3 regions of the Fictibacillus arsenicus genome follow, and region 2 is predicted to be linked to each of the others. Evidence: predicted binding sites of a transcription regulator. Region 2 holds the regulator's gene; each other region holds the start of a gene.
What was found. The regulator LexA, encoded in region 2, represses DNA repair genes until DNA is damaged. The targets are predictions, from matches to a motif close to CGAACATATGTTCG.
Positions count from the first base shown of each region.

Region 1: addB (helicase-exonuclease AddAB subunit AddB) is a predicted target of LexA. The motif match lies at 1,786-1,799, and genes of this name have one in related genera.
Region 3: uvrB (excinuclease ABC subunit UvrB) is a predicted target of LexA. The motif match lies at 1,233-1,246, and genes of this name have one in related genera.

Region 1 is NZ_CP016761.1:1,543,147-1,546,434, forward strand. It holds gene ABE41_RS08180 (GGDEF domain-containing protein) at 1-428, shown strand, start outside; gene ABE41_RS20615 (GGDEF domain-containing protein) at 859-1,374, shown strand; gene addB (helicase-exonuclease AddAB subunit AddB) at 1,817-3,288, shown strand, end outside.
Region 2 is NZ_CP016761.1:2,001,632-2,004,919, forward strand. It holds gene istB (IS21-like element helper ATPase IstB) at 1-523, shown strand, start outside; gene lexA (transcriptional repressor LexA) at 966-1,580, opposite strand; gene yneA (cell division suppressor protein YneA) at 1,740-2,006, shown strand; gene ABE41_RS10420 (YneB family resolvase-like protein) at 2,024-2,668, shown strand; gene ABE41_RS10425 (DUF896 domain-containing protein) at 2,728-2,967, shown strand; gene ABE41_RS10430 (HesB/YadR/YfhF family protein) at 3,073-3,288, shown strand, end outside.
Region 3 is NZ_CP016761.1:3,214,670-3,217,957, reverse strand. It holds gene ABE41_RS16490 (DUF2198 family protein) at 1-187, shown strand, start outside; gene ABE41_RS16485 (sulfite exporter TauE/SafE family protein) at 203-1,078, opposite strand; gene uvrB (excinuclease ABC subunit UvrB) at 1,336-3,288, shown strand, end outside.

The DNA of each region.
Region 1 (3,288 bases), 460 kb from region 2:
ATCTATATAATCGCCGTTATTTTTATGATTGTCTTGAAAAAGAAATTGGTAAAGCTCAAAAACAAGAGATGCCGATTACACTAGTTATGTTTGATATAAATAACTTCAAACAGATCAATGATGAGTATGGCCATCATGCTGGAGATGAGCTTTTACAGCAGATCGCGGAATTATCCAAGCGATTAAAACTTTTATCAGGTTTCCGGTTTGGGGGAGATGAATTTGTCTTCTTGCTGCCGGGAATAACAGAAGAGGACGCTTACAAACTGGTTGAAAAGATGGAAAGCCAGCTAATGGCATGGAACAAATCTATTTCATTAGCATACGGTGCGATCGAACTGTTAGGCGATGCATGTGAAAATATTGATTATTACCTGCAGCTTGCTGATGAACGGATGTACAGCAATAAAAGAGAAGTTAAAGCATAATATCAGAGACTTATTCCCGGTTCTTTTTACAATAGGGATCCTTTATATGACATCTACACAAATCGTCTTGAACGATTTCCTGAAAAGTCCTTCTATTACCTGATTTTTACTAGAGGCGGAATCCTTTTTGATTATATTGCTTATGTTTGGCTGATGCAGTTGACTGGAGGCTCGGAAAGTCCATTCATGCCTGTAGGTTATTTGATTGTTATTCATGCCGCTCTTTACTGGAGGTTAAGGTTCTTTTATCGTTGGAGGAGCCAGTTTTGCTGTTATTCTGTATTTCTTTTTAAGAGATGGAGGCTATCAGGACACAACAGAGTTTTTTCAGTTCTTTATGGATACGTCATTCTTATGGCTGATTGCCCTGTATGGAGGTGTAATTGCATCTAAAGAAAGACAGTATTATTTCGAGGAAAATATGTACTAGCTGCAATCTCTCCAGGATTATCTTACAGGGTTATTAAACCACAGAAAGTTCCAGGAGGATGTCTTAGAGAAAACGAAACAGAAAGCTCCTTTCGCGCTAGTCCTTTGTGAAATAGATTATTTTAAAGAGTTTAACGATAAACATGGACATGTTTTAGGTGACGAAGTCCTCAAACTCGTTGCCGCAGGATTCGAGCGGTATTTGCCAGCAAAAGAAGGTAAAGCTTATCGATATGGCGGAGAGGAATTTGCGTGGATCATGGAAACGGCAGTAGAATCAGAAGTTACAGAAACGATCCAGCAGATAAATACTCATCTGCAGATGTATCCGTATACACTTGAAGATGGAAAACTTCCTGTTACTTTAAATTATGGAATTGCTTTTTATCAAAAGGGAGAACGTCCGGCAGAAATTATACAGCGTGCAGATACGCTCCTTTATGGAGCAAAGGCAGCAGGGGGAAACACATTAAAATTTGATCATAAAAAAAATGAGGAAAAGCAGCTGATCATGTAGCTGTTTTTCTTTTTTAGTAAGGCTATTCTCTAAAAAATTGTTGCTTTTAGGTCATTTTTCATTTTCTTCATTGGGCAAGTTGATTGGAGAGCAAGGTGCGTGCCAACTACCTGATTACTCTTCTCGCAAGGCATGCGACGAGGAAGCCCGCTTCGATAGGATTTCTAGCAGACGCAGGAGCACACATGCTTCCTTGAATATAACACCCCACAGGCTTATATACCGAGGAGGCTCACCGCACACCCCGCGGAAAGCGAGCAACCTGGAGCGGAAATCAACCACTTTCAAGAGCTACAAAGTTTAGGGTACAGTCTTATTTTCTAGCAGGAATCCTTTAAATACCAGTCATATTTCCTTCGTTTTGAGTATACTAGCCTTTGCCCTGCTGGTAGATTGTGAGATAATAAAAGCAGAATTTGTGTTCGGAACAGGGGATGAAAATATGAGTTTGCAATTTATTTTGGGACGATCCGGCAGCGGAAAGTCCCACTCTGTCTTTCAAGAGATACGTGAAAAACTTGCAGAGGACCCGATGGGGAGTCCCATTATCTACTTAGTGCCAGATCAGATGACCTTTCAATCTGAGTATAAGCTTGCATCAACTCCCGGATTAAATGGGATGATTCGTGCCCAAGTTTATAGTTTTTCACGTTTGGCTTGGCGCGTTCTTGGTGAAACAGGCGGGATGACAAGAATGCACATCACAAGCACTGGTGTGAGAATGATGCTCCGCAAAATTATTGAGAGTAAAAAAGAAGAACTGAAAATATTTAAAAAAGCTTCTGAACAGAGCGGTTTTTATGAATTGCTCGAGCTTATGACAACAGAATTAAAGCGGTATTGTGTATCCTCAGAAGATCTTTCCTGGAATGCAGAAACGCTGCTTTCACTTGGTCAAAAAGAAAATAACAAAAAAGTTCTTAAAGACAAGCTGTCTGACTTAAGCATCATTTCAGGCGCTCTTGAAAAAGCTCTTGCTGGAAAATACTTAGACTCTGAAGATTATTTAAAACTCCTGCAGGAGAAAATACCTTATTCAAATACGATAAAGGATTGCGAGATTTACATAGACGGTTTCCATTCTTTTACACCGCAAGAACTTGAAGCAGCTGCTGGTCTCATGGCACATGCAAAGAAAGTGACGATTGCTCTGACTTCCGAGGAATCATATCGTACGGACACTGATCCGCATGAACTGGATCTCTTTTATATGACAAAGAAGACAGCACAAGTTCTCACACAAAAAGCGAAAGAGCTGAATGTGGAGATAGAAGAGCCAATCGTGCTCTCTCATATGCCAAAATTTATTTCTCCTGCGATTGCCCATATTGAAAAACAATATGATGCGAGACCTGCGATCAGCTATTCGAACCCAGAGGGGATACACTTAGCAGCTGGGGTCAATTTAAGATCAGAGGTTGAAGGTGCAGCGAGAAAAATTATTGAACTTGTCCGTGATGAAGGGTACAGATACCGGGATATTGCTGTAACGGTAAGAAATGCGGGCAGTTATCAGCCTCTTATTGAAACAGTATTTGCCGATTATGGGATACCTGTTTTTCTAGACCAAAAAAAATCGATGCTTCATCATCCGCTCATTGAACTGATCCGGTCTTCACTGGATGTTGTTTTAAAGAATTGGCGGTATGAAGCTGTATTTCGTGCTGTGAAAACGGATATGCTTTATCCGCTTGATGAGATGAGAAAAACAACATCAGAGATTAGAAGATGCATGGACGACCTGGAAAACTATGTATTGGCTCTCGGTATTCAAGGCAGCAGATGGACAGATTCAAAACCTTGGAAGTATAAGAGATTCAGAGGATTTGAAGCTGATGATTTCGGAAAAACGAGCCGGGATGATGAAAAAGAACAGCTGATCAATGATCTTAGAGATATGATCGTGTCACCGAT
Region 2 (3,288 bases):
GCCCTCTATTGATGAACGGCGAGTAAAGGAATTAATGACCTTGTCCTTCTTAAAGAACCATGAGAATCCTATCTTCTTAGGCCCACCCGGAATTGGAAAAACACATCTAGCTGTTTCCATCGGACTGCAAGCCATCTCTCATGGATATAAAACATATTTTATTTCAGCTCATGATCTTGTATCGCAATTAAGGAAAGCAGACCTTGATCAAAAGCTAGAAAAGAAACTTCGATCTTTTGTAAAACCAAGCCTACTCATCATAGACGAGATGGGCTATATGAAACTTGATAACCACAGTGCTCATTACTTGTTCCAAGTGATTGCACGGCGTTACGAAAGAGGGTCAATTATTCTTACATCCAACAAATCATTTGGTGAATGGGGGGATATCATCGGGGATCCAGTTATTGCGACTGCCATGTTAGATCGACTTTTACATCACTCACGCATATACAACTTAAATGGAGAAAGTTATCGGATGAAAGAAAAGAAGTTACAGAACGAAAAACAGAAGGGTTCGTAAGAACTCCTTCTGGGGATTTTTAAACCGGACATTTTGGGGAAGTTATAGCCGGCCTTGACATACAGAGTACATCTTGGTTTTATTACTTTTATTTCCTGCTTTTAAACTTGTATTTATAAACTTTTTTCCTTTCGGTTTAAGCTTTCGCAGAAAAGTAAAATATATATTATTTTGGACAGTTTTTTCTACTCTCTATGATATGGATCCCTTTACACAAGTTTGTTCTATTACCATGGGTGGCGAATAGAATGGTCTATTGCTATGTATCCCGTAATATTTTCAATCAATGGTTATGTATTTTATCTTTTTCGTAAATGGAAAGCTGAAGAAAAAAATTAGTAATTACCTCGGTTAATATTAGTGTTGTTAATATCCGATGAATTTGAGGGTACAAAAAAACAAGCCATTTATAAAAAATAGCTTGCTTAAATACTTAGATGAATTAATGAATGCTTCTGTAAACACCTATTACTTTACCTAAGATTGTACAGCTCTGCAGAATAATAGGCTCCATAGAAGAGTTCTCTGGCTGAAGCCTGATATGATTCTTTTCTTTAAAGAATCGTTTTACAGTTGCTTCATCTTCGTCAGTCATTGCAACGATAATATCTCCATTATTTGCTGTTGGCTGCTGTTTTACAACAACTAAGTCTTTATTAAAAATTCCCGCTTCGATCATACTGTCTCCAACAACGGAAAGCATAAAGACATTTTCGTCTCCAACAACATGTTCGGGAAGAGGGAAATATTCTTCAACATTTTCAACAGCGCTTATAGGAAGCCCTGCAGTTACTTTACCGATTACCGGAATCGATACAGATCTGACAGAAGGAATATTATCTTCTAAACCTAATACCTCGATTGCTCTTGGCTTAGTTGGATCCCTGCGTATTAGCCCCTTTTTCTCAAGTCTTGCTAAATGTCCATGAACAGTAGAACTCGAAGCAAGTCCAACGGCTTCACCAATTTCTCTAACGGAAGGCGGATAGCCTTTTTGCGATACTTCTTCTTTTATAAAAGCCAGAATATCCAATTGCCGTCTGGATAACTTAGTCATTTTTAAGCACCTCACCAGATTTTTTATCTATAAAAAGTATAGCATGGCATTCTTGCAGATACAAACATAAGTTCGAAAAATGTGTTGACACCGAACAAACGTTCCAGTTATTATAAAGATAATAAATACGAACAAACGTTTGTTGAAAGGGGAATAAAAATGAAACAAGGGACGTTGCATGTTATTGTATTTTTAGGTTTAGTAGGGGGAATCTTTTTTACATTATCAAATCTTGCATCACAGGATAAACAATATATAGAAGTTACAATTGAAGAAGGGGAGTCATTATGGAGTCTTTCTGAAGAATATAATGCTAAACATCATTATTCCAACTGGGAATTCATCAAATGGGTAGAACAAAAGAACAGTGTAAACGCGGCGGCTGTATTTCCAGGCCAGAAAGTAATAATCCCGGTTAATAAATAAAAAGCAGGTCTTAATCTATGAAAGCTATCATTTATTGCAGAGTCAGTACAGAAAAAGATGAACAAACCACATCAATCGAAAGACAAAAAGCAGAGCTGTCGAAACTGGCAGATCAATTTAATCTAGAAGTAATTAATTGTATATCAGAAAAGGCTAGCGGCTACTCACTGGAACGTAACGAGCTATTGAGTGTATTGGATATGGCAAGGGATGGTGAGTTTCAGTATCTCCTTGTTCAGGATGATACTCGTTTAGGAAGAGGCAAGGCTAAGATGGCAATTCTCCATCAATTAATTAAATACAATATAAAAGTATTTACATTATCACATAACGGAGAATACACTTTAACTGAAGCAGATGAAATGGTTCTGGATATTGTCTCAACAGTTGAGGAATATCAGCGAAAGCTCCATAATATGAAAATCAAAAGAGGTATGAAAAAAGCGGTAAAAGATGGCTATAAACCTCAGAAAAATCTGAAGAACAAAACTTATGGAGGCCGTGAAAAGAAAGAAGTACCTATACACGAAATAGTCCGGCTAAAAGAAATGAAGCTTACTTTTCATGATATTGCTGCCACACTCAGGGGGCTAGGTTATAACATTTCAAAAGCCACTGTTCATCGAAGATACAGAGAATATATGCAAAATACGGATAACTAGAAATTCCTTTTCTACTCATGTAAGATTGAGAGAAAGAGATTGTAAAAGGAGTTTTATAGATGTTATCTAAAGATAAAATGCAAAGAATAAATGAACTATCCAGAAAATCCAAGCAAACAGAATTATCAAAAGAAGAAAAGGTTGAACAAAAGAAACTGAGAGAAGAATATCTCAAAGTGTTTAGAAAATCCTTTGTTCAAGACTTGCATGGCGTTACATTTGTAGATCCAAACGGAAATGATGTAACACCTGAAAAACTAAAAAGAAGCAAAGACAATAAAAATAACCTTAAACACTAATACTTAATGCCTATTTGCAAGAATGCAAATAGGCATTTTTTTCTGTTGCATTAAATATTTATTAGTATATACTGTTATATAACAACTTTGAAAGGGGAGAATATTTTGACTTTTTCAATCACGAGTGCAGCTGCTAATCTTTATAAAGATATCGAATTAGGAGCAAAAGAGGGTTTGCGTTTTTTTGTGAAGTATGCGGGAAGCGGGGATTCGGGCGGCTTTTCACTTGGTGTAACTCCTGCAGTCCCAGATGAAAATGACTACATTCAGGAAGTTGAAGGATTAAGATTTTTTGTTAAATCAGAAGAAAGCTGGTTTGCT
Region 3 (3,288 bases), 1.2 Mb from region 2:
GCTGTTATTTAACAGAGTGTTATTTTCAAAGTTTCTGCCGTTAGGGATCACCATTTTAATATTAATTTTCGGGTTAGATGGTTTACATCAGCCGCTGCCGCTCCAAATCATTGCTGGAATTTCTACAATTATAGGCTTTTTTCTTGGGTTGAAAATCTATAAAAAACAAAAGAGAAAAGTAAAATAGAAAAAGACGTCACCTTTATGAGGTAGACGTCTTTCTTTTTGTATGCGAGATCGTTTCTCTTAAGAAGAGGATTAGTAATGTTAAGACGTAGATCGTGATTACTCCTAGACCAGCTTTATCAAAATTGAAAAGCTTCAATATAACAGAGGTTAAAATCGTGATGTATAGAGCTCCTAAATATTTTTGAATTTGTTCGTTCGAATAAATGGTCGTTAGTTTAGCGCCAAGCTGTGTGCCGACTAAAGCCCCCAGGATTAAGAGAATGCCAAGTTTGTAGTCGAGCTGAATGGATGCTGCGTACGTTAAGAAACCAGCCGTTACGATTAAGAAAACACTGACCAAACTTGTTCCGACTGCTTTTCTGGAGGGGAAGTTCATCATTGAGATCAGCAAGGGCACCATTACAAAGCCTCCGCCAACACCAAGGGTCGCAGAAATAAAACCTCCGGTAAATCCAATGAAAACGACTTTCACCAAAGAAAAAGAAATTTGCCTTTGGCCTGATTCAGTACTTTTGTTGTGTTTTGATTGTTTATAAAGCAGGGAAAGTGCAAAGTATGCAAGAAGCAAAATATAGAAAACCGGGATGATTGTATCGTCATAACCCATTCTCTCAAGCCATACTACAAGCGGATGAGCCACTTGAGTCGCTAGTACACCAACAAAACCGATGACAGCAGCAGTTTTCCAGATAATATTCTTATACCGCAAGTGAGCAGCAACGCCTGACACGCTCGTCCCGATCGAATACATCAAACTCGTCCCAATCGCAGAGAGTGGAGGAATCCCAAACAAAATAAGTACCGGCGTCAGAATAAAGCCTCCGCCAATGCCGAAAAATCCTGAGAATATACCAATGCACAATCCAAGTAATATATAGAAAAATTCCAATTAAAAGCATCTCCTTTTGGGGACACACCTGCTACAATTTCCCCGAAACCGTTGATACAGCTAGCGGGAAATGGGGTCTGACCCCAAACAATTTATTTCCCAACCAGCGCCTGCCTTTAAGTATACCACTATGAATTCCTTCCAGAAACTTCTGCGAATATTTGTTCGTAATTATTAGGTTTTTGGATCGGTGCTGTGCTATAATTTGAGTAACCAGAAATTAGGAACGGAGGTTCGGTTTTGTGAGTCAAAGTCAAATGTTTGAAATCAAATCTGATTATCAGCCACAAGGGGATCAGCCCGCAGCGATCAAACACCTTGTGAACAATATTAATGCAGGAAAGAAAAGCATGACATTGCTTGGTGCGACCGGAACAGGGAAGACGTTTACCGTATCGAATGTCATTCAGGAAGTGAACAAACCGACTCTTGTCATTGCTCATAACAAAACATTAGCCGGCCAGCTTTATAGTGAGCTGAAGGAGTTTTTTCCGAATAATGCGGTTGAATATTTTGTGTCGTACTACGATTATTATCAGCCTGAAGCCTACATCGCTCATTCAGACACGTACATCGAAAAAGATGCCAGCATCAACGATGAGATCGATAAACTTCGTCACTCCGCAACCTCTTCTCTTTTTGAACGAAAAGACGTTATTATTGTTGCCAGTGTTTCTTGTATCTACGGTCTAGGTTCTCCAGACGAATACCGCGACATGGTAATCTCGCTCAGAGAAGGAATGGAAAGAGACCGTGATCAGCTTTTACGTGATTTGGTAGATATTCAGTACAATCGAAACGATATCAATTTCACTCGTGGTACGTTCCGTGTTCGCGGTGATGTTGTGGAAATCTTCCCGGCTTCACGTGACGAACATTGCTTGCGAGTGGAGTTTTTTGGTGATGAGATCGACAGAATTACAGAAGTAGATGCACTTACAGGTGAAATATTAGGCGAACGTAAACACGTTGCTATTTTCCCGGCATCCCACTTCGTAACCCGTGAAGAAAAGATGAAGCTTGCGATCAAACGGATCGAAGCTGAACTTGAGGACCGGCTTAAAGAGCTTAATGAAGCAGGGAAACTGCTGGAAGCACAGAGACTGGAACAGCGTACCCGCTACGATCTTGAGATGATGGCTGAAATGGGATTCTGTTCGGGAATCGAGAATTATTCTGTTCATTTAACACTTCGTCCTTTAGGATCTACTCCTTATACATTGCTGGACTATTTTCCGGATGATTCTTTAATTGTTATCGACGAGTCGCATGTTACACTTCCGCAGATTCGTGGAATGTTTAATGGAGACCAAGCGAGAAAAAGTGTTCTTGTTGATCATGGTTTCCGTCTGCCTTCAGCAAAAGACAACCGTCCATTAACCTTTGATGAATTTGAAAGATATACGAAGTTTCAGCACATCTATGTATCAGCAACACCAGGACCTTATGAGCTTGAACATGCACCAGACCCTGTTGAGCAGATTATTCGTCCTACAGGTTTGCTTGATCCTACATTAGAAGTGCGTCCGATCAAAGGGCAGATTGACGATTTGCTCGGTGAAATTAACGAAAGAGTTGCTCGGAATGAAAGAGTGCTAGTTACAACGTTAACGAAAAAAATGTCTGAGGATCTGACCGACTATTTCGTAGAGCTCGGAATAAAAGTCCGCTATCTTCACTCAGAAATCAAAACACTTGAGCGGATTCAAATCATACGTGACCTTCGACTTGGAGTTTTTGATGTTCTTGTCGGGATTAACCTTTTAAGAGAAGGACTCGATATTCCTGAAGTATCACTTGTTGCAATTTTAGATGCAGATAAAGAAGGTTTCCTTCGTTCAGAGCGTTCACTTATTCAGACGATTGGACGTGCTGCCCGTAACTCAAACGGACACGTTATCATGTACGGAGATAAAATAACGAAATCCATGCAGATTGCGATCGATGAAACGCAGCGCCGTCGACAGAAGCAGATGGAACATAATGAAAAGCACGGCATAACTCCGACTACGATTAAGAAAGAAGTTCGTGATGTCATTCGTGCTACACAAGCTGCTGAAGATACAGAAACTTATACAGGTGCACAAGCTCCTAAGCAAAAGATGAGCAAGAAAGATCGCGAAGCCTTTATCGAGCGTATGGAAAAAGAGATGAAGGACGCCGCCAAGAACCTTCAGTTCGAGCGTGCAGCAGAGCTTCGTGACCTCATA